DNA from 3 places in the Bacillus sp. PK6-16 genome. Region 2 is predicted to be linked to each of the others. Evidence: riboswitches for the same ligand, from Rfam matches in the RefSeq annotation. Region 2 holds a riboswitch; each other region holds the start of a gene.

Region 1 (11,571 bases), 650 kb from region 2:
GATGCATTAAAAGGAAGATGGGGACTAGCGGTAGGGGCAACCTTATTAATTGGAATCCTTATTGGAGCTGTTGAAATGCTAACAACAGGTATTTTCTCGATATTTTGGGGTTGGGAAGAAGCAAGTGATTCACTTACAGTAAGTATTATAGTAATGCTTGTTATTGGTCCATTAACAATAGGTGCCTATTATCTTGTTTTAAATGCAATTCGTGGGACTGATGCTCGCATTGGTCATATATTTAGATGGTTTAGCGATGGAAGTAAGTTGATGAAGTCGTTTTTAACATATTTACTAATGTATGTATACTTGACTCTATGGACATTACTTCTTATTATTCCAGGTATTATTAAATCATTTTCTTATTCTATGACATATTTTATTTTGAATGATCATCCAGAATATACAGCGAATCAAGCGATTACTGAGAGTCGTCATATGATGAATGGACATAAAATGGATTACTTTTTACTATGCTTAAGTTTCTTAGGTTGGTTCATTTTAAGTATTCTTACTGTAGGAATCGGTTTCTTATGGTTAGCACCGTATTTCTACGCGACATCAGCCGCATTTTATGAAGAGATTTCAAAAGAATATTATAAAAAAGAAGGCACTACTTTCTAATAAAACATATAAACTATCTACCCTAAAGAATGTAGGGAGCAGATAGCAGATGGTTTAGGTGTTTTGATATTTGTCCTATTTTCGGGATTCACTTCAGGATAAGGTATAGATTTTTATATAGAAATGCTACCCTCTATGTTTTATCATAGAGGGTTATTTTTTTATGTAAAAATGATAGGAAATAATGAATAATATATGTAAAGAAACAAGCGAGGTGAATGAGAGTGAGCAAATTTTTAATACCGTATTCATTTTCTATATTAAGTTTCTTTATTTCAGCAACAGCACTTGATTTATATGATAGGATGGGAAACAATAGTGAGCTGGTTTCGCCGAACATAATTGCAAAGATAATTCAATCTACTGCGCAAATGGGAGTCCTTACATTGTATTTCGGAGTACCTATTATTTTAGGTGGCTGTCTACTTGGTGAGCTATTGTTTAGAGGTATCATTTTACGATTTAAACTCAGCTATATTATATCTTTATTATTATATCTACTTTTAGCTTTTAGTATTGTTTTCGTAACGGTAGGCATTCCAACTACATATGAAGATTCTAATACATTTTTCATGGGGATAACTATGATTTGTGCTGTGACATTCTTTATGGGCCGGAATATATGGGAGAAAAAAGAAATGAATAATGGAGTAACAGAATGAAATATACATGTCCGTGCTGCGGGTATAGAACAATAGAAGAAGAACCACCAGGTACATATGAAATTTGTAATATATGTTACTGGGAAGATGATGAGGTACAGTTTAACAATCCTGACTTTGAAGGTGGTGCAAATGAAGTCTCGTTAAGACAAGCACAGAAAAATTTTATTGCATTTGGTGCTTGCGAGGAATGTTTTATTGGATTAGTTAGAAAACCGACTAGTGAAGATGTGAAGGATGCTAGTTGGCAGCGAATTTGTTAAGTGAAATGTTATTACTCAATTCAATGGGAGTAATAACATTTTTTATTTAGTGCTGAAAGAATTACTGCCGTCTTATAAGGTAATAAGAAGGACTAAATTGGTAAATTTTATTAATGGATATATTTTCAATAAATACAAAAGTATAGATGTATAGTCAGCTTTGTGTGTTTAATGTTATCATATTGAATGATATGGAAATTTTTAATAGAATAAGTAACTAAAAATTCAAAGGTAATGAAGCTTTTGTTGTATAAAGAAAATACTTAGTAGTAATCAACAATATTAAAAATAAGATTCGTATTTATATAAATTTAGTAGAAATGGGGTTTTAAAAAGGAATGAGTATAAGCATAACGCGGCAAAAGATTTTGGCGGCCGCTTCTCAAATTGTGCAATGTAAAGGGGTTGCTAAATTAACCTTAGAAGCAGTGGCAAAAGAGGCGGGTGTAAGTAAAGGTGGATTATTGTATCACTTTTCAAATAAAGAAGCTTTAATAGAAGGTATGATAGTCAGAGGGGTAGAGGATTATGAGGGAGCCATTTACAATAAAGTAGCGGAAGACGCAGAGAAGAAAGGGAGATGGGTTCGCTCTTTTGTAGAGGAAAGATTAAATAATGAGAGAAGAACAGAAGAGTTATCTAGTAGTATGATGGCAGCATTCATGTTAAAACCTGAATTACTTGAGCCATTACAACAATCATTTCAGCAACTGCAAAAGAATATAGAAAACGATGAGATAGATGCAGTTTGTGCAACAATTATTAGATTAGCAGCAGATGGATTATGGTATTCGGAATATTTAGGGGTTGGAAGACTAAGCCCCGAGTTAAGAGAAAAAGTGATTCAAGCTCTTATTAGAAATTCATATAAATAGAATATACGAACTATATAATGTGAAAATAATTCACCGTTGCTTCTTTAATGTAGTGGTGAATTATTTTTTTTATTAGAAAAATAGAACAATTTTATAGAGTATTGAATTATAACCGTCCAGACGGTATAGTAATATTTGGTTTAAGAGGAAAATGAAACAAAAAAAGAATAAAAGATATTTTTAGCACACTATTCGAAAGGATAGGCCGCAAAGCTTAGAGTCTACGGTAATACATATTGGTTACTAAGATCGTCTGGTTGCACATTTTTGATGCAACCGGACGGTCTTTTTTTGTTATATAAATATAAAAAATAGGAGGGAACTATGCAAATGAAAAGTACTAAAAGACATATTTCAATGGTTTCATTAGTTTTTCTAGTATTATTTTCAGTGCTGAATGTGTGGGCTCCAGTTATTCAAGCTGCTGTGATGAAAAGTCCAGTGGACGAAATTAATATTTCCCGTACTGATGGCACGACATCTGAACCGTATCAAGCCTCAGATGGTATGAAAGTAGAAGTGAAGTGGTCAGCTAAAGAAAAAATAAAAAGTGGAGATCAATTCACAATTGATATGCCAAAAGAGTTTCGAAAAGACCTTATGAATATGAGTTTTCCTTTAAAAGATGCTGAAGGAAAAACAGTTGGTACATGTGAGATGAAAAAGGGTCTATTAACGTGTACTATGGGTGATTACGTAGAAGGAAAGAATAACATTAAAGGTTCTTTATTCGTAGAATTCTACTTTGGTCTAGAAGCATATGATGGTGTTAAAGAAATTCCATTAGAATTTAACGTTGATGGTCAAATCGTCAATAAAGAAGTAAATGTAAGTAATACGACAGAGAGACCGAAGCCACAGCCCAATACAGATAATCTATTGAAATGGGGTTCTTATAATCAAGAAGATCCTTCGATTGCTGATTGGCTTGTATATGTAAATGCAACTGGAACAGAAATGCAAGATCTTAAATTAACAGATACATTAGGACCTGGGCATGAGTTAATTACAGACAGCGTAGTATTAGAAGAGGCTGTATTTGAAGATGGTTATGCACCAACAAATATTAAGCCAGCAGATTTATCTAACATTAAAATTAATACAACAAAGGCTGGATTTACAATTGAGTTTCCAGACAGTTCAAAAGGTTATATTTTAAGATATAAAACAAAGATTACTAATCCTTCTGCAAAGCCTCATAAAAATACTGTGAAATTAGAAGGTAAAAATATTAAAACTGAAGAAAAAGTAGGACAAGTATTCGTAAGTGGTGGAGGGGGAACCGGTTCAGGTGACGATAATCCACCTAGTATTGAAAAAAATATAGTTGATGAGAATGGCAAGCTTGTAGAGAATGAGCAGCTAACACAAATGGATCAAGTGATTCAATACCAAGTTGGTACACATATACCGAACGATCCTCCTAAATACACATCAATGGTAATTCGTGATGATTTAGAAGATGTTTTAGAAGTATTAGAGGCAAAAGTATATGATCAAAATGGCCAAGATATTACTTCTAAAGGGACGTTAAAGATAGATAAGCAAAGAAGTGAAGTAACATTTACGTTTGGTGAGAATTTTGACTATAAGTCATATGAAGACCAGATAATTAATCTTAGTATCAAGGCGAAAATTAAAAATGATGCAGACTTATCTTCTTACGTAGATAAGAAGATTCCTAATAAAGCGGAATTACATTTTGATGATAAAACATTAACATCAAAAGAAGTAACTATTACGCCGCCTGAAGCTCCAAAAGATGGTACAGTATCGCTTCATAAAATAGATTCTGAGAATCCGAACAAAGGGTTAAAAGGTGCCGAATTTGAAGTCCGAAATAGTGCAAATGAAGTTGTTGCAAAACTGAAAACGGACGAAAAAGGTTTTTCAGTACCTCAACCTTTAGCTCCTGGGACGTATAAAGTATATGAAACAGTAGCACCAGAAGGATATCAAAAATTAACAAGTCCAGTAGAGGTTACACTTCAAGCTGGAGAAACAAAAACAATTGAAATTAAAAATACTATGCAAAAGGGTCAAATTGAAGTAAAGAAAATTGATTCGGAAAATGGTGAAAAACCATTAGCAAATGCAGAGTTTGATATAGTAAAAGACGGTGTAGTAGTCGAACATATTGTTACAGATAAAGATGGTAAGGCAATCTCTAAACCGTTAGCACCAGGGAAATATATTTTAAAAGAAACGAAAGCGCCTGAAGGCTACCAATTAAAAGAAGCAGAGTTCGAAGTAAATGTAACAGGGGACGGCATATTCCCAATACAAGTGGAAAATGCAATGGTAGACAAAGGTAATATAGAAATTACAAAAGTGGACAAAGAAAACGGGGCAGTATTAGCGGGTGTCGAATTTGAAGTCCAAGATGAGAAAGATGAAGTAGTAAGAAAAGTAGTAACAGATAAAGATGGAAAAGCAAACGTTTCAGATCTATCAGTAGGAAAGTACAAATTAGTAGAGACGAAAAGCTTACCAGGTTATAAAAAGCTAACAGAACCAGTACCATTTGAAATAAAAAAAGGTATGACAAAAGCTTTAGCAATAAAAGTAGAAAATGAGCAGTTAGACAAAGGCTCAGTAGAAATTACAAAAATAGATAAAGATAGCCAAAAAGTACTAGAAGGCGTAGTCTTCGAAGTGCAAGATGAGCAAGGCAAAGTAGTAACAGAAGTAAAAACAGATAAAGATGGTAAAGCAAAAATCTCTGATTTATCAGTAGGGAAGTACAAATTAGTAGAGACGAAAAGTTTACCAGGCTACAAAAAGCTAACAGATTCAGTATCATTCGAAATTACAAAAGGTATGACAACAGTCCTATCGTTGAAAGTAGAAAATGAACAGTTAGATAAAGGTTCAGTAGAAATTACAAAAATAGATAAAGGCAGCAAAAAAGCATTAAAAGGCGTAGTCTTTGAAGTGCAAGATGAAGCTGGAACAGTAGTAAAGGAAGTAAAAACAGATAAAGATGGTAAAGCAAAAATCTCAGATCTATCAGTAGGGAAGTACAAATTAGTAGAGAAAGAAAGTTTACCAGGCTATAAGAAATTAACAGAGCCAGTATCGTTTGAAATTACAAAAGGTATGACCGAGATCTTATCATTAAAAATAGAAAATGAAATGGTAGATACGGGAAATATAGAGATAACAAAGATAGATAAAGATAATAAAGCACCGTTAGCGGGAGTAACATTCATCGTACAAGATGAAAAGGGTAAGGAAGTTACGAAAGTAACGACAGATAAAGAAGGAAAAGCAAATGTTTCAGATTTACCTGTAGGAAAGTATGAATTAGTAGAGGTAGAAAGTTTACCTGGTTATAAAAAGTTAGAAAAACCAGTATCATTTGAAATTAAAAAAGGCATGACCGAGGTCCTATCATTGAAAGTAGAAAATGAAATGGTGGATACAGGGAATGTAGAGATAACAAAAATAGATAAAGATAGTAAAGCTCCATTAGAAAATGTTGTATTTGAAGTACGTGATTCAAAAGGAAAAGTAGTTGCGAAAGTAAAAACGGATAAAGAAGGAAAAGCAAACGTTTCAGATTTATCTATTGGAAAGTATGAGTTGGTAGAAGTAGAAACACCGGCAGGATACAAACCACTAGAAAAGCCAATTTCATTCGAAATTGAAAAGGGTAGAGTAACAGCATTACAATTGACTGTAGAAAATGAATTAGTGGATACAGGAAATGTAGAAATTACAAAAGTAGATAAAGAAAATAAAGATGCTTTAGCTGATGCAGTCTTTGAAATTCAAGATGAAGCAGGACAAGTAGTCGCTAAAATAACGACAGATAAAAAAGGACAAGCACAAGTTACTAATTTATCAGTCGGCACATACAAGTTAGTAGAAGTAAAAGCACCAAAAGGATATAAACAATTAGTAGATCCGATTACTTTCCAAATTGAAAAAGGCATGACAAAATCTCTTGCTTTAACAGTAGAAAACGAAATGTTAGACAAGGGAAATGTGGAAGTAACAAAAGTAGATAAAGATAATCAAAAAGTATTAGAAGGCGTAGTCTTCGAAGTGCAAGATGAGCAAGGCAAAGTAGTAACAGAAGTAAAAACAGATAAAAATGGTAAAGCAAAAATCTCAGACTTATCTGTAGGAAAGTACAAATTAGTAGAGACGAAGAGCTTACCAGGTTACAAAAAGTTAACGGAACCGGTATCATTCGAAATTAAAAAAGGTATGACGAAAGTTTTATCATTGAAAGTAGAGAACGAACAGTTAGATAAAGGTTCAGTAGAGATTACAAAAGTGGACAAAGAAAGTGGCGCAGTATTAGCGGGCGTAACATTCGAAGTGCAAGATGAAAAAGGAAAAGTAGTAACAAAAGTAACGACAGATAAAGAAGGACAAGCAACAATTTCAGATTTACCAGTAGGAAAATATAAGCTAGTAGAGGTAGAAAGCTTACCAGGATATAAAAAACTAGTGAAACCAGTATCATTCGAAATCAAAAAAGGTATGACAGAAGTTTTATCACTAAAAGTAGAGAATGAATTAGTAGATAAAGGCTCAGTAGAAATTACAAAAGTAGATAAAGATAGTCAAAAAGTATTAGAAGGCGTAGTCTTCGAAGTACAAGACGACAAAGGAAAAGTAGTAACAGAAGTAAAAACAGATAAAAATGGTAAAGCAAAAATCTCAGACTTATCTGTAGGAAAGTACAAATTAGTAGAGAAAGAAAGCTTACCAGGCTACAAAAAGCTAACAGAGCCAGTATCATTCGAAATTAAAAAGGGTATGACAGAAGTCTTATCATTAAAAGTAGAGAATGAACAGTTAGACAAAGGTTCAGTAGAAATCACAAAAGTAGATAAAGATAGTCAAAAAGTATTAGAAGGCGTAGTCTTCGAAGTACAAGACGACAAAGGAAAAGTAGTAACAGAAGTACAAACAGATAAAAATGGTAAAGCAAAAATCTCAGACTTATCTGTAGGAAAGTACAAATTAGTAGAGAAAGAAAGCTTACCAGGTTACAAACAATTAACAGAACCAGTATCGTTTGAAATTACAAAAGGTATGACAGAAGTTCTATCATTAAAAATAGAAAATGAAATGGTAGATACGGGAAATGTAGAAATTACAAAAATAGATAAAGATAATAAGGCACCGTTAGCAGGTGTAGTCTTTGAAGTACAAGACGACAAAGGCAAGGTAGTAACGAAAGTAACGACAGATAAAGCTGGAAAAGCAACAGTTTCAGATTTATCAGTAGGAAAGTACAAGCTAGTAGAAGTAGAGAGTTTACCAGGCTACAAAAAATTAGAAAAGCCTGTACCATTTGAAATTACAAAAGGTATGACAAAATCTTTAGCGTTCACTGTAGAAAATGAAATGGTAGATACGGGGAATGTAGAAATCACAAAAATAGATAAAGACAGTAAAGCACCATTAGAAAATGTTGTATTTGAAGTACGTGACTCAAAAGGCAAAGTAGTTGCGAAAGTAACGACGGATAAAGAAGGAAAAGCAAACGTTTCAGATCTATCAGTAGGAAAATACAAATTAGTAGAGACGAAGAGCTTACCAGGTTACAAAAAGTTAACGGAACCAGTATCATTCGAAATTACAAAAGGTATGACAAAAGTCTTATCATTGAAAGTAGAGAACGAACAGTTAGACAAAGGTTCAGTGGAGATTACAAAAATGGCCGCTGAAAGCAAGGAAGTCTTATCAGGAGCTGTGTTTGAAGTTCATGATGAAAAGGGAAAAGTAGTAGTGAAAGTAACAACAGATAAAGATGGAAAGGCAAAAATCACAGATCTATCTGTAGGTAACTACACACTAGTAGAAGTAGAAGCACCAAAGGGATATGAAAAATTAACTAATCCAATTCCATTTGAAATTACAAATGGAATGATAAATGCAGTTCAATTAGAAGTATTAAACAAATTGAATCATTTAGCACCACCAGGTCCAGAAACACCGAATCCAGAAAAGCCTGGAACACCAGATCCGGAGAAACCTGGAACACCGAATCCAGAAAAGCCTGGAACACCAGATCCAGAAAAGCCTGGAACACCAGATCCAGAAAAACCTGGAACACCGAATCCAGAAAAGCCTGGAACACCAGATCCAGAAAAACCTGGAACACCAGATCCAGAAAAGCCAGGGACACCGAATCCAGAGAAACCTGAAAAAGAATTACCGAAGACAGGGCAGAAAATGCCTGTGGAACCATATATGGGAGCACTTCTTGTAATGATGAGTTTTGGGTTACTCGTATTAGGTAGAAAACAGCAGAGATAATAAAGGTGAAAAGGTATCCTCAAAGTATTTGAGGATACCTTTTTTAGCATAAAAAAAAGCATCTAGCAAAAGTACTAGATGCAAATAAAAACACAAGGGAAGACAAAATTCTTCCCTTTTCCCGTATGTAATTATATCAAAAAATTTATAAAAAACTAGCTATATTTAAAATATAATTTTTAAAAAAGTTATATACATAAATAATTGCAATACGCGCAGTTTTATCTTTCTGAAAAATCTATTTCTTTAATTTCGAATATTAAGACTAATGTTGATAAATCTTCAGATAATTGGAAAAAATAACCAAAAGGATATATAATATTGCTTAATAAATAATTTTAATGAATTACATATATTTCATTTGGTGTATTAATTGAATATCATAATTTAAAATTTTATTAAGCAAGAATCTCGGTTACTTATTGCATTTCTAACATAGGATGAGATAGAAAAATACAATAGTGTGGAGGTTTTTATAATGACGTTTGTTCTTAGTAAAATGAATGGGTTTAGCATAGAAGAAAAGGTACATGAATTTGAATCTAAAGGATTCCTTGAAATCTCAAATGAAATCTTTTTACAAGAGGAAGAGAATCATCGTTTATTAACACAAGCACAGTTAGATTATTATAATTTGGAAGATGATGCGTACGGTGAATGCCGTGCTAGATCTTATTCAAGGTATATAAAGTATGTTGATTCACCAGATTATATTTTAGATAATAGTAATGATTACTTCCAATCTAAAGAATATAACTATGACGATGGCGGGAAAGTTAGACAGTTCAATAGCATAAATGATAGCTTTTTATGCAATCCTTTAATTCAAAATATCGTGCGTTTCGATACTGAATTTGCATTTAAAACAAATATAATAGATACAAGTAAAGACTTAATTATAGGTTTACATCAAGTAAGATATAAAGCTACTAAAGAAAGACCATCTTTTAGTTCACCTATTTGGTTACATAAAGATGATGAACCAGTAGTATTTTTACACCTTATGAATTTAAGTAATACAGCTATTGGTGGAGATAATTTAATAGCTAATTCTCCTCGGGAAATTAATCAGTTTATAAGTTTGAAGGAGCCTTTAGAAACTTTAGTATTTGGACAAAAGGTCTTCCATGCCGTAACGCCACTTGGAACAGAATGTAGTACGGAGGCTTTTCGTGATATTTTATTAGTAACATTTTCTTATAAGGAGACAAAATGAGAGAGAATAAAATAATTATGATTTCTGGAGCCAATAGCGGTATAGGTCATGCTTGTATAAAATACTTTTTAGAAAAATCATTTTATGTAATAGCGCTTGATATTCATAATAATAATTTAATAGATTATATGAAAACAGATATGCCTTTGAAAGTAGTGCAAATTGATTTAAGTAATAGCGAAGCGATTCATAATCTTTTTACTCAATTAGATTTAGAAAAGCTTTCTCCTGATATATTAATAAATGCAGCTGGTATTCGAGAGATAACACCTGTTTTACATTTATCCGATGATATGTTTAAAAAAGTAATTGATGTAAATTTAGTAGCCCCATTTATCCTTTCTAGGGAAGTAGCTAAGCGATGGTGTGAATCGAAAATAAAAGGTTGTATTGTGAATATAGCATCGGTTTCTGGATTAATGGCTGAACCAGAGCGAGCTGCTTATGTTGCATCAAAACATGCTTTAATCGGATTGACTAAACAGATGGCTATGGAATTTGGGAAGCAAAATATAAGGGTAAATAGTATTTCTCCCGGTGTTATTAGAACTGAACTTACAGAAGAATACTTTAGTAATAAAGCCTTGATGTCTATGATAAAAAGTAATCAATCTTTAGATACTTGGGGGTTGCCGCAGGATATTGTTTCATGTATTGAGTACTTGATTTCTGATCAGGCCCGCTTTATTACTGGTTCTAATTTTGTAATTGATGGTGGTTGGACTGCTGGAAAAAATTTATAATTGAGTGTTTTTGAGGAAAAGCACCTGTCCTTTTTTTAGGCTGGTGTTTTTCTCACTATAAACCGAGTTTTTATTGGAGGGGGATTAATTTGCTTCAAAAGAGTTTTAAGCAAGAGAAAACGGTACCGGCCTTAAAGATGATAGCATCAATGGTTATCTTTGGATCAGTTGGATTTTTTTCGGTTCAAACAAACTTACCTTCGTTTGAATTAGTGTTTGTAAGGTGTATTTTTGCGACAATATTTTTAAGTGTATGCTGGTTGCTTACAGGGCAATATAAACAAGATAAATGGGAACGAAAAGAAGTTATTCAAGTTTTAATATGTGGTTTTTTCTTAGTATTTAATTGGGTTTTCTTATTTAAAGCCTTTGAAAATATGTCAGTTACCATTGCTATCTCAGTTTATCATCTTGCACCAGTAATTGTACTGTTAATTGGAAGTATCGTCTTTAAAGAAAAATTAACATTCATATCTATCATTTCAATAATTGTGTGTTTTGCAGGAGCTTTATTAATTGCTGGTATCGATGGAAGCTTCTCTTTCGGTTCATTAATGTCTTCAGGTATGATATGGGGATTTCTTGCAGCTCTCTTTTATGCATTTACAACTTTATTTGGTAAAGGGATTAACAAAATGAGTGCGTATGCAATGACATTTTTACAAACATTCTTGGGGATATTTCTTTTAATACCATTTATAGATTTAGATGCTTTTAGTGGCCTCACTCAAAGTAATTGGACATATATTATAGCTACTGGTTTTATTCACACAGGGATAGTATATTATCTGTTTTTTGATAGTTTACGCTATTTATCTACAAAAACAATCTCAATATTAGTTTTTTTAGATCCGGCAGTGGCAATATTATTAGATACTGTACTTACTGGGTTCCGTCCAACTTTAA
Region 2 (7,996 bases):
AACAATGTGCCAGTACTATTTGATCCAGTTGGTGCAGGAGCAACTTCGTATCGAACAGAAGTTGCGAGACATATTCCGGCTGAAATTGAGTTAGCAATTATCCGCGGAAATGCAGCTGAAATAGCAAATGTTATTAATGAGAAATGGGAAATTAAAGGGGTAGACGCTGGTACTGGAAATGGAAATGTTGTAAGTATTGCAAGGCAGGCAGCAGATGAACTAAATACAGTTGCGGTCATTACTGGAAAAGAAGATGTTGTTACAGATGGAGAGAGAACTATTGTTATTCGAAATGGTCACCCTATTTTAACGAAAGTTACGGGAACAGGTTGTTTACTAACTTCTGTAATAGGAGCATTTGTAGCAGTGGAAAAAGATTATGTAAAAGCAGCAGTAGCAGCATTAACGTTTTATGGTGTAGCTTCGGAACTGGCAGCTGCTAAGACCGTGGAAAAGGGACCTGGTAGTTTCCAAATTGAATTTTTAAATCAGTTAGCGAATACTACTTCTGGTGATATTGAGAAGTATGGAAAGATTGAGGAGTTAGAGTAAGAGGGAGTGAAAGAAATGGCACGCATTGAAATAGATAAAATGTCTAAGCTATTGCAAGTGTATTTTATTATGGGAAGTAATAACTGCACGAGGGATCCTTTAGCTGTATTGAAAGAAGCGTTAGATGGTGGAGTGACAATTTTTCAGTTTCGCGAGAAGGGGGAAGGTTCTTTAATCGGAGAAGATAGAGTGCGCTTTGCAAAAGAATTGCAGACGCTTTGTAAGGAATATAGTGTTCCTTTCATTGTAAATGATGATGTAGAATTAGCCATTGAATTAGATGCAGATGGTGTTCATGTAGGACAAGATGATGAAGAAATTACATCTGTTCGTGAAAAAATGGGAGATAAAATTATCGGCGTATCTGCTCATACAATTGAAGAAGCACGCTTTGCAATCGAAAATGGAGCAGATTATTTAGGCGTTGGACCTATTTTCCCAACGAGTACGAAAAAAGATACGAAAGCGGTTCAAGGAACGAAAGGATTAGCCTATTTTAGAGAACAAGGAATTACAGTGCCAATCGTTGGTATTGGTGGGATTACAATTGAAAATACAGCGGCAGTTATAGAAGCGGGTGCGGACGGTGTTTCAGTTATTTCAGCAATTAGTTTAGCTGAATCTGCGTATGAAAGTACGAGAAAATTAGCTGAAGAAGTAAAGAGAAGTTTGTAGGGAAGGACGTGTAGTATTTTAAGTGCTACATGGAGAAATAGACTGCCCAAAAATTTAAACAAACATTTGATTAAAAAAGCACAAACCTTTTTAAATAAAGGTTTGTGCTTTTTCTTTAAAACATAATTGAAATTAAGAGCATTCCAATTCCGATAGAAGTAAATGTTGCAATTAGGCCAGGAATCATAAAACTATGATTTAATACGTATTTACCGATACTTGTTGTACCAGTACGATCAAAGTTAATGGCAGCAACGATTGTTCCATAGTTTGGAATGAAGAAATATCCATTTACTGCAGGGAACATCGCAATCAGTAGCGCTGGTGGAATGCCAAGAGATAGTCCAAGTGGCATTAAGGCACGAACAGTTGCTGCTTGGCTGTACAGTAAAATAGATAGAATGAATAGTGCGATGGCAAATAGCCAAGGTGCACTTGTTACTAAATGCTGAATGGATCCTTGAATCATATTTAAGTTTCCATTAAAGAAAGTATCTCCCATCCAAGCGATACCAAAAATAGCAACAACTGCTGTTGCCCCTGCTTTAAAGACGTTACCAGACACAATGCTTTCTACATTGGGTTTACAGAAAATAATAATAAGAGCCGCGATAGTTAACATAACCATCTCAATTGTGTTCGGCATGGAAAGACGAGCTAACTTCCCATCAACTATCCATCCTGGACGAAGTGCTTCAAATGAACCAAGAAGTACAACAAGGAAGGTTCCTACTAGGAAAAGGATAACTGATAATTTTGCGCCCTTTACACCTACAAATTCTTTTTTCTCTTCAAGCTTAGGAATCATTCCTTCTTTTAATCGTTTTAAGTATTCAGGGTCTTCATTTAATTCTTTTCCCATCTTACTAGCAACGAATGCAGCTATCATACAAGCGATGAAAGTAGAAGGTATACTTACTTTTAAAATATCTAATAAGGTGATTTTATAGTCAGCTAACATTGCTAAAAGAGCAACTGTGGCAGCTGAAATTGGACTAGCTGTAATTGCTTGTTGAGAAGCGATTACGGCAATCGACATTGGGCGTTCCGGTCTAATCCCTGATTCACGAGAGACTTCTGCAATAACAGGAAGTACAGAATAGGCAACGTGACCAGTACCTGCACATAGTGTGAATAAATAAGTAACAATTGGAGCAAAAAAAGTAATACGCTTTGGATTTTTTCGTAATGTCTTTTCAGCTAGATGAACAAGATAGTCCATTCCTCCAGCAGCTTGCAAAGCACCAGCAGCTGTAATTACTGCCAAAATCATAAGCATTACATCGATAGGAGGCGCGGTTGGTTGTAGGTGGAAGACAAAAACGAGTATTGCCATACCAACTCCACCCATTACTCCTAAACCAACTCCGCCTAGGCGTGCACCAATAAAAATACAGAGTAACAAGGTAAGAAATTGTAGCCAAAACATGATAAACTACCTCCGAAATTCATTAGTTAAGATATATTCGAATAGTTTAATTTGAATGAAAATTAAATAAATACCCGAAGAAATCCTTGTTATTTATACATTTTTTATTATATAACACAAAAAAAGTAACATTCACGTACTTTTTGAAATTATTTTGAAAAAGCAATGCATTAAAAATTTGTATTTATATCTCTAAATAAGTAGACATTTTGATTTATATGTTGTAATCTTTGAAAGAGAATAAATTAATTCTCATAGAACTCCCATATCGTTCAACTCGTTCAGCGAGAAAGGCAAACTGATGGAAACATGAGGACGCAAAACTACAGGAGCTAAGGTCGAAAGGCTACGCTAGCCAGTTACCGGACGGATAGGGTTGGTCTTGGCCAATGCTTTTACATTGGCTTTTTTTTATTCTCGAACATATTGAGAAACATTTTCAAACAAAATATCCATATATTTTGTTTTTTTGTTTGTATTGATTAAGGAAGGTGGATATTAATGAAAAAATATTGGCATAAGTTATCGTTCCTTCAAAAGAACGTCTTATTAACCGTATTAGTTATTTTGACACTTGTTGGAAGTATGGGTGCATTAAGTTTCAATATGTTTCAAAATAGTATGATGTCTTTATTTGAAAGGCAGTCTATTGAAACAGGAGAAATAGTATTGAAAAAACTGGATGTAGAATTAGTTAGAGACATGGCGAAAGATCCTACAGCCGAAAAAGTGAAAAAAGAAAAGTTAACAGAGAAATTAGATGAAGTGTCAAAAGAATTGAAAAGCGTTGGACAAACGTATGTTACAGGAGCAAAGCCGAATGAAAAGCGAGAATTACAACTCGTTGGTTTGACTACAGAGTTAACAAATGCGTTTCCTATAAAGCCGGGAGATTATTATGAACAACCCGCTCATTGGATGAAGGCATACGATAAAGTGATTGATACGAAAAAGGCTCAAATGACAGAAGTATATGAAGATGAAATAGGTTCGTGGGTGACAATATTAGAACCAATTACAGATGGAGAAAACAATATTGTTGCAATTGTTGCGGCTGACTTAGATGCTTCCATTGTTCCTATTACAAAAGAGAAGTTTATGATACAGGGCTTACTCTTTATCATTATTTCATTAGCAATTGCGACTATTACTCAATTCTTTATTGTGCGTCACTCGTTAGCTCCATTAAAAGATTTACGAGAAGGGTTACGTAAAATTGGTGAAGGTGACTTAAGTATTAAATTAAAAGAAAGACCAGATGATATTGGAATTATTAATGTTTATTTCAATAACACGATTGAAAAATTTAAAGGGATTATAGATAAAGTAAGGCAAACTGCTGAGCAAGTTTCTTCTTCTTCACAAGAATTGTCGGCGAGTACAGAGGAAAACAGCATGGCAGTTCAAGAGATTGCAAGTTCTATTGAAGGTTTAAGAGTAGGGGCACAGTCTCAAAAAACTTCAGTACAACAATGTTTAGGAATTGTACATGGAATGGAAGATAAGGTAGAAGAAATAACTGGGGCTGCAAAACAAGTTGCGGTTGCTTCTGAAGGTATGGAACAACATTCAATTGAAGGTAATGAAGTGATTGGACAAATTATTAATCAAATGAGTTTAATCCAAAATGCAGTACAAGATTTATCTTCCATCATTTATTCGTTAGAAACAAGGTCAAAAGAAATTAGTGATATCGTAACTGTAATTACAGGTATTTCAAATCAAACAAATTTATTAGCTTTAAATGCTTCTATTGAGGCTTCACGTGCTGGAGCAGCTGGAAGAGGGTTTGCAGTTGTTGCTGATGAAGTACGAAAATTAGCAGAACAAACGGAAGCGTCTGCTAAAGATATAGCGAAATTAATTGGTGAAACACAAGCTGAGACAGAAGATGCTGTAGTTTCCATGCAAAAAGGTTCAAGAGAAGTAGAAACTGGAATTTCGCTTGTTCAAAGTAGCGGTGATTTCTTTGAAAAAATCTCAAAATCAGCGCAATCTGTTACAGATCAAGTAAAAGCTGTTTCTGGTAATTCGAGTGATATTTTACAAAATAGCCAGAATATCGTTCAAGTCGTAAATGAATTATCACATATTGCAAATACTTATGCTAACAGCAGTAGTAATGTTGAAGAAAGCATGAAAGAGCAAGAAATATCAGTACAAGATATTGCAGAATTAGCGACTTCTTTAAGTTGGCTTTCTCAAGAATTACAAGAGCTTATTGGTGAGTTTAAAAGCGAATAAGGAGAAAGTTCAATTCTAATCAAGGGGGATCCCCCTTGATTATGAATTGAACGAATCTGCCCGTTAATAAGGGATGAAAAAGGTGTGAATTTTCACACCTTTATTATATTTAAGAGAGGAATTTACATAAATATGAAATTAGCAATTTCTTATAATAAGATGGTAAAAGAATTTTTAGGAAAAGTAGAAGGGAGTATTAAAATACCTAAAGATGTGCAAGGAACAGAACTTGGGGTAAAAAGGAAAACGGAACTGTTTCCAAATTTGACTCACATTGTAGATTTAATAGGAGCGACTGCAACGTGGTTATATCATATTTCTAAAGAAAAACATATTGTCGTGCTTTATCATGTAAGAGGAAGTTTATTTCCGATTATTATTGAAGTTTCTAATTTTCTCTCCTATGAAAGTTTGAATTTACAGATTGAAGAGCAACTGGAGCAAATTAAAGAAATGAATGAGGAAGAAATAGAAAAGTTTCAAAACGGTAATACATTATATGAAATGTCACCTATTATTATTGGCGAAACATATTATGAGCTACAAGACACGAATACATTACAATTTGTATTTAGTAAAAATATGCAAAGTGTAGAAATAATATTTAATAGTGTTAATTGGAAAGAGACAACAATTACTCGTTATGCACAACAAATACAAGGTGTTTTAATTAATAAATCACAAAATAAGAATAATCATATAAATGATTTTAATATTATTACAGAGGCCGAGATGGCACTTTATAGTCAAGTGAATGATACGACAGCAGTATATCCTGAGAAAAGTATCGTCGATATGTTCTATAATACTGTTACTCAATTTCCAAATCGTATAGCTTTATCTTCAAGGGAAGGTACTTTAACTTATGAGGAGCTAAATAAAAAAAGTAATCAAATAGCTCATATGTTAATTAAAAACGGCGTCCAATTAGGAGACTATGTTGGAATATTTATGAAACGTAGCATAGACACAGTAGTAAGTATGGTAGCTATATTAAAAGCTGGTGCAGCGTATGTTCCGATTGATCCAGATTATCCGGAAAGTAGAATACAGTACATTATTCAAGATAGCCAAGCGAAAGTTATATTGATGAAAGAGACGCCTATAACATGTGATGGGGTTCAAACAGTTTCAATGTATGATAGTGAAACTTATGAAGATATAGATGTAAAGTTGTCTATTCATTGTGATGATGTAGCTTATATGATTTATACATCTGGTTCAACAGGGAATCCAAAGGGAACGATGTTAGCACATAGAGGCGTTGTTAATCTGTATACTTGGATGAAAAAGCAATATGAATTGACAGAAGAGGATGTATTTGCCCAATTTCCTTCCTTTAGTTTCGATGCTTCTGTATGGGAGTCATTTGCTTCTTTATTCTGTGGAGGAAACTTATATGTACTATTAGAGGAAGAGCGATTGTCTGTAGAAGCATTTGCAAATGCAATCTATAAAGTGAAAGCAACTTCAATCTTGGCATTAGCAACAATTTTTGTTCGACAAGTAGCAACTTATTTGGCAGAAGAAGATATATATAAGCTAGCTTCCCTAAAAAGAATTGCGATTGGCGGTGAAATGTTGCCTGTAGAGGTTATTAAATTGTGGAGAGAAAGAATAGGTACAAATGTTGAAATTCATAATGTATACGGACCGACAGAATGTACTGTAGTGACGACAACCTATAAAATACCTAGTCAGTTAAATGAGGATGTTGCGAGTATTCCCATTGGTAAACCATGTGCTAATTATCAAGTTATGATTTTGGATGAGAATATGAATCTTTGTCCAATTGGTGTACCTGGTGAATTATATATAGATTCAGTGGGATTAGCAAAAGGGTATTTTAATAAGCCTAATAAAACAATTGAAGCTTTTATTCCGAACCCTTTTAATCCTATAGTTAATATATACAAAACAGGTGATATCGTTAAGTTGCTAGAGGATGGAAATATAGAGTTTTTACATCGGAAAGATGATCAAGTAAAAATTAGAGGACATCGTATTGAACTAGGCGAAATCCAAAGTAAAATTTCTCAAAATCATAATATAAAAGAAAATGCTGTTTTTGCTAAGAAGAGTAAGGAAGGTAGCCAATATTTAATCGCGTTCTATACAACTTTAAATAAAAAAGAAATACCAGAATTAGTTTATCAGTTACAAGAGCAATTACCAGATTATATGGTGCCATCTAAACTAATTTATATTAATGAATTACCACTTACACCTAATAAAAAGATTGATGTTAAGAAGTTAGCTCAGTTAGAAGAAAAGTATGAACCGGTTCGGCTACAAGAATATGTTGCACCTTCTAATAAAGCAGAAAAACAAATAGCGAACGCCTGGGCGGAAGTATTAGGAATTTCAAAAGTTGGAGTGCATGATGATTTCTTTACAATTGGTGGACATTCATTAAAAGTATTACGAGTCTTAACATTGTTAAAAGAAGATTTCTCACATTTAACAATTCAAGATTTCTTTAAAGAAAGAACGATATATGGATTAGCTCGAATTGAGCGAGAAGTAAAAGTAGAGAAAGAAGAAGTATTTCGTGAATATAAAGTGATTCACGAACCAGATACTATCACGTATGCAAACGTTTTGGAAGAAAACCAGATTTCAAATGTCTTTTTAACAGGAGCTACTGGTTATTTAGGATCACACATATTATATGAATTGTTGAGAGATACATCTGCTACTATTTATTGTTTAGTAAGACCAACTAAAGATGTGCAGCAAAGAATTATAGATACATTAACAGGCTACTTTAATGATGTATGTGAAGAATGGTTACAGCGTATACAGGCCGTAGCCGGTGATCTGGGAGAAGAGTATCTTGGGATGAGCGAAGAAGAATTTATGTTCATCAGTTCTAAGATGGATACGATAATTCATTGCGGTGCAGATGTAAGACATTTTGGGGATGTAAAACAATTTGAAAATATAAATGTCCAAGGAACTAGCCGTATGCTAGCATTAGCGGAGAAAGGTGCTACATTCCATTTTATTTCTACAATTGGTATCCCGTTAGAATTAGCGGTAGATCAATGGGATACATACATGAAAACTGGTGATTTTAATTACAGTGTAGACTTA
Region 3 (11,571 bases), 1.1 Mb from region 2:
TGCCTTCAATTGTAAATTTTTTCGCCCATTCCCATTTTTGATCGCCATCAGTAGCTTTCACTTCTACTCGGTACGTTCCTGGATCAAATGCTTTGTTTTCCCAGCTAATAGCGTAATCAAAGTTTGAGTTTGGCGCCATTCTTAAATTTTCTTTTTTCGCTTCAAATAAAACGTCCGTACCTTTTTCTTTATATATCTTTGCATCGACACTTAAATTTTTTAACATTGCTGGCTTTACATTTTGTAAATTTGCAGTAACGACGTTACGCCCGTTAATTTGTGTTGGCTTTACTTCGTTTAATTTCATGTCTGGTTTTACTTCAGCATCTGTTTCTTTTAAAACAACACCAATTGCGTATGCATATTTATTTTCAATTTGCACACCTTCATCTTTTTTCTTTGCATTCTCATCTTCTTTTTCTTTAAAGTATAAACCACCTAGAATAACACCATCAAACGACTCACTTGGCATTTCCAAGTTTATATCAACTGTCACTATGCTGTTAGCTGGGACTTTCGTTTCTTTTGGCATTTTAGCAATTTTAGAAAACGGATATTTCAAAGTAGAATCCGTTTTTGGTTCTACTGTACTATAATCTGTAATACCATTGCTATTCGTAATTGCTGTATTAGCAAACGATTCTACCACAACTTCTTTATTCGTATCATTTTTCATTTGGACTTGAATTGTTTGCTTTTGTCCAGGTTGCATTTTCAAATCAAAGTACGTTTGATTTTTATCAATTTGATTTTCTGGTATAACTGCTGTCACAGCGAATTTCATTTCAGCTGCATATACTGAAAAAGCGTTTATCATGAAGAATGTAATTAATAGTAAGCTAGTAAATAGTTTTTTTACCATCTCTTATGTAGTCCCCTTCATATCCATTTTATAGACAAGAAAGAGATAAGGTTAAAGCCATTCCCTTATCTCTTCTCATTTTCCTCTTTTATCTTAAAATTCCTCTTACCTACATAGGAGCGTCTGTTAGCTCCCAAGTTAGTGAAGTTGTGTATTGTGTTTGTTCTTTTTTCGTTTTACCTGGTACAGATAACTCTACGCTTTGTTTCGCTTTTGTTGCATCTTTACCGAACGTATTTACCCACGTACCCATACCTTGGTTTTCTTTTGCATCGATTAAATCAGATGCTGCACCACTTGGATTTAATGTGATAGATTGTTCTGCTGTTGGTGCATCGCTACCTGCATTTGATTTCAAAGCTGAATTTTTTAATGTTAATGCTGCGCCATCCAACGCTTTATCATCTGCAGTTTTGAATTGACCATTTTGTTTTACTGTTAAATGCCATCCTGCATTTGTACCACGGTTATCTGTTACTTGAACGTAGTTTGGCACGTCAATTACAGAACCGTCTACTTTTTTCTTTACTTTATCTAATTCTGCAAAATAGATTTCGTTATTCCCTGATGCTTTTTGTGTTTTAAAGTTGAAGTTAGATACATAATCAATACTTAGTGGACCATCTGTACCTTTTTTATCTGGATCAACTGGATCTACAGTTTCATCTGGATTCTCTGGATTAACAACATCAATTTTATCTGTATTTTTCTCGAATTTAATGAATGCTTTTGAATCTAATTTCCCGCCATCTTTCTCAGCTGCAAATGCAGACGTCCCTACTGATACTGATGATAATGTTACCGCTCCAATTAATGCTAATTTTGCTAGTTTCATAGTTTTATACTCCTTTATTTTTAAAAATTCATTTATTCTTAATTTTCAATCTTACGCAACCTTAGTTTGGTGTATCTTCTAAAGTCCAAGTTAGCTCAGCTGAATATTTCGCACCTTTTTCTTTTGCTGTCGTACCTGGTACGAATAAGCTCACACTCTGTTTACCTTGTTCTGCTCCTTTACCGAATGCAGTCGTCCAATCACCCATACCTTTATTCTTTGCGGCAGTAGTAATTTCCACCGCATCTCCACCTGGAGCTAACGTTACTTTATTTTTAAATGTGGTAGGTGCATATTGTGCATCAGTTACAGAATTTACAGCTGGATTACTTAAGCTTAAAGCTGCATTTGTTAACTCACTATTACCACTTTTAAATTGTGCATTTTGCTTTACTTTCAATTTCCATCCTGCATTTGTACCACGGTTATCTGTTACAGATACGAAGTTAGGTACTTCAACTGTTTTGCTCCCTTGTTTCACTTTGTCCAATTTTGCAAAGTACGTTTGATCATTACCAGAGATAACTTGCTCGCCGAAGTGTAAGTTAGAAACGTAGTTAATACTTAATGGACCTTTTGTTCCTTTTTCATGGTCACCAGGGTTCTCTGGTGTAACTTTTTCATTTGGATTTTCTGGATTGTTTGGATCTGTTGTGCTTGTATCTTCAATAAACGTTACATCTGTTTTAGATTTCATATTTGCTTTCTCTTCCGCAAATGCTGAAGTTCCTACTGCTGCAACTGATGTTAATGACACTGCACCGATTAATGCTAATTTTGCTAGTTTCATATGTACCTTCCCCTTTTCTCTGTTTTCATCTATTTTTTATTTTGAATACACTTGCTTTCCCCTAATTCTTTTGAATGCATATAGAGATAAAACAATCGAAAACAATCCTATATATTGTTTGAAGTCCCGTGTCTGGCCTCCTGTTTTCGGTAAATATTTATCTCCATTTTTATCAACTGTCTCTTTTTTTGTATTTATCTTTGTCGGATCAGTTGATGTATTTGGTGTATAGCTATTCGAAAATGTAATACCTGCTTTTGAATTCGCACTTGTAGCCGTTACTACATTTGCCATAAGAAACGGCACACATATAACTGTGGAAACGATAATACCAACTATTTTTTTCATTACTCTCTCCTTTCTAAAATTTATATATTTCATATATTTTTAGAGAGGAGCATCGGTTAATGTCCATTCTAGCTGTCCGGAATATTTTGTATTTGCTTTGACATTCGGCCCTGGTTTTACTTGTAAATGAATTCCCTCGTTTTCCTTCCAATTTAGTGAAACCTCCTCGTCGTTTTTAGAAGTATACGAGAATGCTTCTATACTAGAAGTACTTAAAGGTGTATCCTTTCCATTTCGTTTGTAAATCAATGCTCCCGTCAATGTGTCATTTTGTGCTGAAGTTAACGGTGTAATTTCCTTTACATATACACTCCATTTTTGCTTTTTAACACGATCATCAGTTACCTTTAAAGAATTTGAAATCGCCTTCGGTGCGTATGTCGTTGTTTTCGATGGAATTGTTAAATCTCCAAAGGTAATTTCTTTTGGTACGTCTACTAACTTTAAAGTACCATCAACAACAGTAACTGGAACTTGAATTTCCGCTTGTACACCTTGCTTCGTTTCAATTACAACCGTTACAGTATGATTCCCTATTATTTTGGTATCCGGAATATTGATTAACTTCACTACTGATATTGGTTTATCTACATCCAAATTCGTATCTACAGATAAATCTGTCACAAATTTAGAAATATCCATTTTTGTTAAATCTGTTCCTTGCACTACTTTTTGTGGGACTGATTTCCCAGTTGGAATACCTTTATACCTTATTTTTGCGATTCCATCTCGATTACTATCTTGCCCATCCTTATCGCCATCTAAATAATTTTTAGCTGACACCGGTATTTCAAGATAACCACCTTTGTAATATTTCATTACATCGGCACCTTTTACAGGAGAACCTGTAATTGTCATCTCGTAAATTTTCCCGTTGAATTCTTCTGTTTTTAGCGCATTTTCTTTCGCAACTGCAGTGACTTTATTGTTTTTCCTATTAATATCAAAGAAGCTACTTACATCATCTCCACTCTCCACATCTTGAATGGAAACATCATTCACAGTAAAATCCTTATTCACTTCACTTTCTAATACAAAAGATTTCGCATAGTGAATATCTTTCGATTGAGCAGGCATATTTTGATATACCTTATAAGAAAGTTGACGGGAATTATCTTCCACAATATCTCCTATTACACTTGGAGCTGGAATTTCAATTTGTGTGATCGCTAATTGGTCGTATGCTACATTAACACCTGAAGCATTTAATCTAACTTCTAGCGGTAATTCTGTTAAATTATCAAATGTAATTGTCATATCTGCTTCTGGAGTAGCTACTGGGCCTGCTGTTCCAGAAAACTCTATTTTATTATTCCCTTTATCTTGATACCTAATTGAACTCGTATCATACACGTATAAATTCGTTAAATGACTACCATCATTACGCAACGTAACATTTTTATAACTATTTATCCTTTTAAAATTCCACATTGCCGTTAATGGTACTTTTTTACTTGTTCCGTGCTCATAAAATTCAAAGGAAGCATTATAAGTTTGTCCTGACCTTCCGTTCCCATATAATTGTAAAAAGTTTTTTGCATCACCTTTAGTTATTGGTGTTTTAACATCTACAGACGAAGCTGTCATAGAGTGAATATTAATACGGACATCAATCCATTTCCCTTGATATTCACCAGCTTTTTTTACTAATACGTACTGTTCTCTATTTGAATTTCTAAATGTATATTGACTTTGACCAGTTCTGTCATCGCTACTACCCTTTACCTCATATGTTACTTGTGGGCTCCAAACAAATCTAAAAGCATATTTACCCGAGATAGAAGGCCCTTCACCTGTTCTATTATTTATTACCTTTACATTTGGATATTTAAGAATACTTGTAACAGGACTAGCAGCTAGTAGAGATTGGCTCTTTAATATCTTCTCAGCTTGAATAGCAGGTAATTCCTGATTATTTTCGTTGACCTTATTGCTCTCTTTTAATTCATTTTCCTTTGATACGAGTTCTTCATTAACCTTTTCTTTCGCTAAAGTCTTCGTTTCTTTTGGAATTTCAGCATTAGTAGCATTTATTTCTTGTTTTTTATTTTCTTCCAATACTTTCACTTTTTCACTGATTTCTTTTTTCGCAACTTCCTCTGAAACCTTTGGATTTTCATCAGAAATAGCTACATGTAAAGCCTCTTTTTTCTCTCCAACATGCAGAGAAGGAGATTCAATTTTCTTTTCATTCCCTTCAAACTTCACTATCGGTTCAAATTTGTACTCTCCAGCTTTTTTCATTTGAATGACTACATATACGTCACCGATAGAATTACTTTGTTCATTCTTTTCAATTTTTACAATGTGATCTTCTGTTACTGAAATGTTTTGAATCGCTTTATTGTTTTCATTCATTTTTTTCGTTTCTGCTTCATTAAACAGCTGCTCATTAGATAATTTCAGCTCGATATTAGCATCTTGTTTATTTGTATTTGTGATCTTTAATACTACATCTTCATCAACTTTTATTTCTTGTTTATCCATATGAACGATAAAACGTCCTTGCTCGTCGTTTGTAACCGCATAAACTTTCGTTGCAGAGTAGTCTAGCACACCAACTTGTGTAAATAATATTCCTCCAGCGAGAAGTATACGCCCAAATTTCCCTATTTGTTTTTGCAATGTACTTCCCTCCCTTGCTTCCTGCATACCGAATATTTCGAACATTGAATTTATTTTCTAGCTAAATTTACAATCATAGTGTATATTCCTAGAAAATAAAAAGCCTGGTTGCCTTTTGGATTTTCATACATCACAACATGTGTGAAAATCCAAACTGCAACCAGACTATCATAGTAATTTTCATTACCTTAGACTCTTAGCTTTGCGACCTATCCTTTCGAATAGTATGCCCATTTATTTTTTCTTTTTGAGACAATAAAAAAATCCGGTTGCCTCTTCGATTTTCATACATACAACTATGTGTGAAAATCCAAACTGCAACCAGACTATCATAGTAATTTTCATTACTTTAGACTCTTAGCTTTGCGACCTATCCTTTCGAATAGTGTGCCAAATATAGGTATTTATTTATCGTGTTTTGAATATACCATTAAAACCCAAAAAAGAAAATAGTTTTTTTAGAAAAAAACTATTAATTTTTATAATCTAAATTTTCTCTAGGAAATCCATATTGAAAACTTTCAAAAAACATTTTGATGTTAGAAACACATCATACATTCTTTATCGATAAAATGAGATTTTTACTATACACAAATAGCGAGATAAAATAAAAAACATCACTTCCAAATAAGTGATGTTTTTGTAGTTAATGCAGTGGTAACATAACCTCAACTGTCGTTCCAACCCCAACTTCACTTTCAAAACTCATTTTACCGTTGTGGTCTTTAATAATTTTTTCTGTAACTACTAAACCTAGACCAGTTCCTGTTTCTTTCGTTGTATAAAAGGCTTCATTTAACTTTGGAATTTTATCTTTCGGAATGCCGCATCCCTCATCTTTCACTTGAACGATGATTCCATCTTTTACAGTAACTTTAATCGTAATTGTTCCGCCAACTGACATTGCTTCAATTGCATTTTTGATTAAATTAAAAAAGACCTGTTTTAATCGTTTTTCATCACATATAATTGATGGTAAGTCTTTACTGTAAATACCTTGTATGTAGACTCCTTGTTTTAAAGCTGGCTTTTCCATAACTCGAATAACATAAGAGATAATTTCTTGTATGTTATGAGTTTCTGATTCTAGTGATTTAGATTTCTCAAATCCACTAAGTTCTGTAGCAATTATATGAATCCGATCTACTTCTTGTTTCATAATATCACTATAAATTTTATCCTCTGGATGCTTGTCTGCTTGTTTATTCACAAGTTTTTTTAAGTTTGCTAAAGGTCTTCTAATCTTATAACCAATAACCGTTGCCATCTTTCCAACAGCTGCTAGTTTTTCTGTCTGTTTTATTTCTTTGTCCATCATCTCAAGCGTACGAACGTAAGACTGAACCCTTAAAAATATAATCCAACATATGATAGTAAATACGCTATATAATGCCATTGGGATTAAAACGAGAGAAGATTGAATAATGATTCCTGTAAGAGCATACTTTCCGATAAGTATCGCTGGAACTAACCAGAAATATCTTTTATTCACAAAGATTGGTGCAAACAAAATAAAAAATCCTTCTACTATATTTCCACCGTCAAATTCTGCATCGCTACCATAATAAATCATAATGTTATGGATACAATCTAATACATTATAGCCAATTAGAATAATATACTTTACCGCAAAAGCATTCTTCCATTTCATAAAGTATATTCCAATGCAAAACAATACCACCATCAAAAAGTAAAGCCATAAACCTAAACCATCTTCAAACTCTCCTACACCTTCTTGCTCTCCACCGATTAACGGTACGATAAATTCATAGGCAAGATCATATACGAAAAATATAATAAAAAATAAACTTAAAAATGCTTTCAGCGCCTTTATTTCTTCATTTTTAAATATATAGCCTTTATTCATATGGTAACTCCTAGCTTTTCTTCCACTTGGATTTCAGTATTTCCACACTTCCTTGGGAGAATGATGTCTATTCTCGTTCCAGAATCTTTTTCACTTGAAATATGCAACTCACCAAGGTGCTCGGCGACAATTCGATTCGCTACCGTCAGTCCCAGACCAATTTTATCTTGTTTCGTTGTATAAAAGGCCTCTGTAACACGGGGTAAGTTTTCTTGCTTAATACCATGACCATTATCGATCACACTGATCATTACATATTCTTTCCCTTTATTTTCTAATTGTAAATGTAATATGCCACCTTGTCCCATTGCCTCTAAAGCATTTTTTATCGTATATAAAAAGACTCCTCTTATTTTTCGTTCATCACATTCAACTTCTATTGTTTTTTCTTCCACATTAGAAATAAACTGAATGTTTAATTCATCTATTTTTTCACGAAGACTTGTTATTACTTGTAATACAATTTTTCCTACATCATGTTTCTTATAAATAGAAGGTTTGCATGTAGCAACTTCCATTAACTCACTTATCATATTATTCATATTTTCTATTTCAAAAATCATACGTTTATAAATAGGATCCTCTTCATGCTTCTCTCGTTGTAATTGCGTAAATCCTTTTAATGAAGCGAGTGGATTTTTAATTTCATGTCCAACAGTCGCTGCCATTTTTCCGATTACTGCTAATTTTTGTGATTCACTAGCAATCGCAATACTTTCCTTTACAGCTGAAAGATATTGTAAAAATCGGTTTAAAATGATATATGCAGCTATTAACATAAGTGTATACATAATAAGGAACATAAATGCTTTTACTTCCTCTAATACAAATAAATAAATTAAATATTTTCCTACAATAGAGGAAAGTAAAAATACATAGAGTTTTTTATTTAAAAATATAGGTACAAAGAAAATGAGAATAATTTCTATTATATTTGTCGCATCAAACGCCGCCTTATTATAAAAAACATACGAAAATATATTAGCGAGTTCTATCCCTATGTATGCAAATATCCATGCATATTTAACAAGGTTTGCCTTCTCTTTTTTCATTAAATATATATTTGCGCACAGTATTGCTACTCCGCAAATAACTTGCCATATTATTTTGTATCCCTTATCCATTATTGATTTATCTTCTAATACGATTGCATAGAAAATTTGATATACAATAACAATGACATATAACACCCATAAAAGGATTTTTGCATTTCTTTCTTCTTCTTTATATGATAAAAAACTTTCTTTCACTTCAACACCCCTTCAAAATAATATCTCGAAGAATACCATTTATTATAATAAATGATTTTCATAGACAAACAAAGATAAATCGAACATTTGAGGAAAATCATGCCAACTATGCAATATCTTCATGCTATATACAAGCATAAAAAACATAAACAATAATACGTATATTATGGGAGGTATTTTTTATGGATGGCAAAAAAAATAAAAAGACCGAACAACTCCAATCTTTCATGCGTGAAAATGAAGGAAAGGAGATGACAACAAATACAGGTATTAAAATTTCAAACGATGAAAACTCTTTAACTGCCAGTGATCGTTTCAGAACGATTAGGCATAGTGCAAGGAACGCCAAATGGACAGTGGGAAGTAAATGATACTTTCTTAACAGGCTCACCACTCCTTTATGATGGATTACTTCTTATCGGCGGAGAGATGGATGATCATTTTCTTAACAAAGCAAGTTCATTTGTCGTAGAATCATATAATCACTTTAAGCCGATTGGCTCCTTCCAAAACGGCTCTTCTATTATTCAATCTTTAAATATCGAAGGAAAGCCTGGTGTTCTAATAGAACAAGACCCTACGAGGCTAGCAAATGAATTTATTAAAGCTATGACAAAACAACGCTTTTGGGATAGAGCATATTCATAAAATAGGGGGAAATTTATGTTTGTTACTGTCGAGAAAGATGTGCATATTTTTGTGCAAGACGTTAATCCTGGTCCAGGTAGTAAGACTGTTTTCTTCGTTCACGGATGGCCTTTAAATCATCAAATGTACCAATATCAACTCAATGTTTTACCAGAGCATGGCTTTCGCTGTATCGCCATGGATATACGAGGGAATGGACAATCTGATAAGCCATGGACTGGTTACACGTATGATCGATTAGCGGATGATATCGCAATTGTTCTGGAAGCACTTCAAGTAGAGAACGCTACATTAGTCGGTTTCTCAGTTGGTGGTGCTCTTTCTATTCGCTATATGTCTCGCTATAATGGGCGCCGCATTTCTAAGCTCGCATTAATTGACGCTGTCTCCCCCTCTTTCGTTAAAAATCAAGAGTCCCCTTACGGTGTACCGAAAGAACAAGCAGATGCTCTCATTAATCAAATGTATGCTAATTTACCAAAATTTTTAAATGATGTATCTTTATCCTTTTTTAATAGAAACTTAGGGGCTGCAACCCTTGAATGGTTTTCTTATCTCGGTATGCAGTCCGCTTCTTATGCCCTTATAAAAATTTTACAAGCAGCTGCAAATGAAGATGTAACGAAAGATTTAAATAAAATTAACGTCCCAACAAAAATCTTCCACGGCGTTCACGACCAACTAATTCCTTACAAAAGTGCTGAGCTTACGCAGCAACGAATTAAAAATTCTCAGTTACATGCTCTTACAAATAGTGGTCATGGTTCACCAATCGATCAAGCGGATGAATTAAATAAAGAACTGATAAAATTTTTACATGCATAACAACTGCAATACAAGAACGAAAGTTAATACAATCGATTTTTCACAAAACATAAAATTCACATATTTCTCACAAATACACAAATAAAACGATTACATTTTCATATATACTAAATGTACAGGTAATACTCCCTAAACCCAGCTTGTCTGGTTACCCCGTTAAATACTATGAAAAAAGAACTTGTATCGTTATACAAGTTCTTTTTGTTTCTTTTATTTAAAGAGGATATCTTTACTATATTGATTTCCGACGAGTAAATCATATTGGAGCATTTTATATTGCTCTAACATTTCTTTTTGTTTCTTTGTTAAATCATTGATTACTTCTCCATTTTTATCAACTTTTAATTCATCTCTAAGCACTGGTATTTCCTTGTAAAGTTCCGATAAAAATTGATAAAATAAGGATTTATTTAATCCTGCATAATCAAAAATAAGATTAGAAAAATGAATTGGGCTTACTAAACCTAAATTATCATTTGGCATATCAAAGTTTGCATACATTAATAGCGGCGTTTGCGCCATCGCTAAACGTTCATTCGATGTTTTTTCATTCGTTATATACCCATTTTCTTTATAAAAAGATTTATTTGTTCCTAATGATGGAAGATGATCTCCAAAGAATACTAATAATGTAGGTCTATCAAAATTATCTAGTTGCTCTATTAAATATTGAAGAGCCTCATCTGAACGTCTTAATCCTTCTGTATACGTCTCTAATTCTCCCTTTGATTCTTCATTTTCTAGACCGCTAATTTCGATTAGGTTTTCACCAAATCGGCCCTCTGTAAATGGAAAATGATTTTGCATCGTAACTGCATGAATAAATGTAGGTTGTTTTTGTTTCTCTAACTCAGCAATTATCTCTTTACTCATCGCTAAATCACTAATATAATCTCCATCAATATCCACATTTTCCATCGTGTCCTCTGCATTAAACTTATCAAACCCTAACACCTTATATACATCATCACGTTTAAAGAATGTGCGACCAAATGAATGAATTGCACTTGTATAATAACCTTCTTTTTTCAACGCTGTAGGGATTGATGGAATTTCTTTCTTATTTGTAATAACCTGCTGATATGGTATAGAACCTGGCTTTAACAAACTCATTGAATAACTTGTTAATGCCTCAAATTCAACGTTCGCCGTATTCCCCCCAAATGTAGGAGAAATAGTTTGTCCACCAGGAAAGTTTTCTATATAATGATGTAAATTTGGCACAGGATCTTCACTAAAAGAAAGGTTGGTTACTTTCGTCGGATCCCAAAACGATTCACTCATTACAAAAATAATATTCGGTTTCTCTTTTTTCTTTTGGCTCCCTATATTTCCACTATATTGTTTGTTTATATCGTTTGCTATTTGAAGCATATTTTCTTTAGAATAATTTTTTGGTTTTTCCATAACTGTTGTATCTAAATTGCTAATAAACCCAAGTACAAAACCATTTGAAGCATAGTTCTCATTTTGATTCCACAAAACAAAATCTACACCTGATTTTTGAAATACTTTATTCAT

The links. Region 2 has a riboswitch for cyclic di-GMP ahead of M1D66_RS25100 (methyl-accepting chemotaxis protein). Riboswitches for the same ligand answer to the same signal wherever they lie in the genome.
Region 1: it holds a riboswitch for cyclic di-GMP, as region 2 does, so the genes downstream of both, M1D66_RS21735 (SpaA isopeptide-forming pilin-related protein) here and M1D66_RS25100 (methyl-accepting chemotaxis protein) in region 2, are expected to answer to the same signal.
Region 3: it holds a riboswitch for cyclic di-GMP, as region 2 does, so the genes downstream of both, M1D66_RS03585 (WxL domain-containing protein) here and M1D66_RS25100 (methyl-accepting chemotaxis protein) in region 2, are expected to answer to the same signal.

What each region holds. Positions count from the first base shown of each region.
Region 1 is NZ_CP096511.1:4,234,475-4,246,045, reverse strand. It holds gene M1D66_RS21755 (DUF975 family protein) at 1-624, shown strand, start outside; gene M1D66_RS21750 (hypothetical protein) at 849-1,286, shown strand; gene M1D66_RS21745 (CPCC family cysteine-rich protein) at 1,283-1,549, shown strand; gene M1D66_RS21740 (TetR/AcrR family transcriptional regulator) at 1,888-2,424, shown strand; cyclic di-GMP riboswitch class I at 2,597-2,689, shown strand; gene M1D66_RS21735 (SpaA isopeptide-forming pilin-related protein) at 2,749-8,706, shown strand; gene M1D66_RS21730 (2OG-Fe dioxygenase family protein) at 9,185-9,922, shown strand; gene M1D66_RS21725 (SDR family NAD(P)-dependent oxidoreductase) at 9,919-10,665, shown strand; gene M1D66_RS21720 (DMT family transporter) at 10,755-11,571, shown strand, end outside.
Region 2 is NZ_CP096511.1:4,882,583-4,890,578, reverse strand. It holds gene thiM (hydroxyethylthiazole kinase) at 1-552, shown strand, start outside; gene thiE (thiamine phosphate synthase) at 568-1,227, shown strand; gene M1D66_RS25105 (anaerobic C4-dicarboxylate transporter family protein) at 1,343-2,656, opposite strand; cyclic di-GMP riboswitch class I at 2,939-3,023, shown strand; gene M1D66_RS25100 (methyl-accepting chemotaxis protein) at 3,158-4,900, shown strand; gene M1D66_RS25095 (non-ribosomal peptide synthetase family protein) at 5,033-7,996, shown strand, end outside.
Region 3 is NZ_CP096511.1:698,751-710,321, reverse strand. It holds gene M1D66_RS03605 (WxLIP family cell surface protein) at 1-862, opposite strand, end outside; gene M1D66_RS03600 (WxL domain-containing protein) at 972-1,697, opposite strand; gene M1D66_RS03595 (WxL domain-containing protein) at 1,759-2,487, opposite strand; gene M1D66_RS03590 (cell wall anchor protein) at 2,524-2,835, opposite strand; gene M1D66_RS03585 (WxL domain-containing protein) at 2,875-5,460, opposite strand; cyclic di-GMP riboswitch class I at 5,613-5,701, opposite strand; cyclic di-GMP riboswitch class I at 5,774-5,862, opposite strand; gene M1D66_RS03580 (ATP-binding protein) at 6,107-7,327, opposite strand; gene M1D66_RS03575 (ATP-binding protein) at 7,324-8,577, opposite strand; gene M1D66_RS03570 (catalase) at 8,760-8,948, shown strand; partial or broken gene M1D66_RS03565 (catalase) at 8,881-9,225, shown strand; gene M1D66_RS03560 (alpha/beta fold hydrolase) at 9,241-10,050, shown strand; gene M1D66_RS03555 (LTA synthase family protein) at 10,261-11,571, opposite strand, start outside.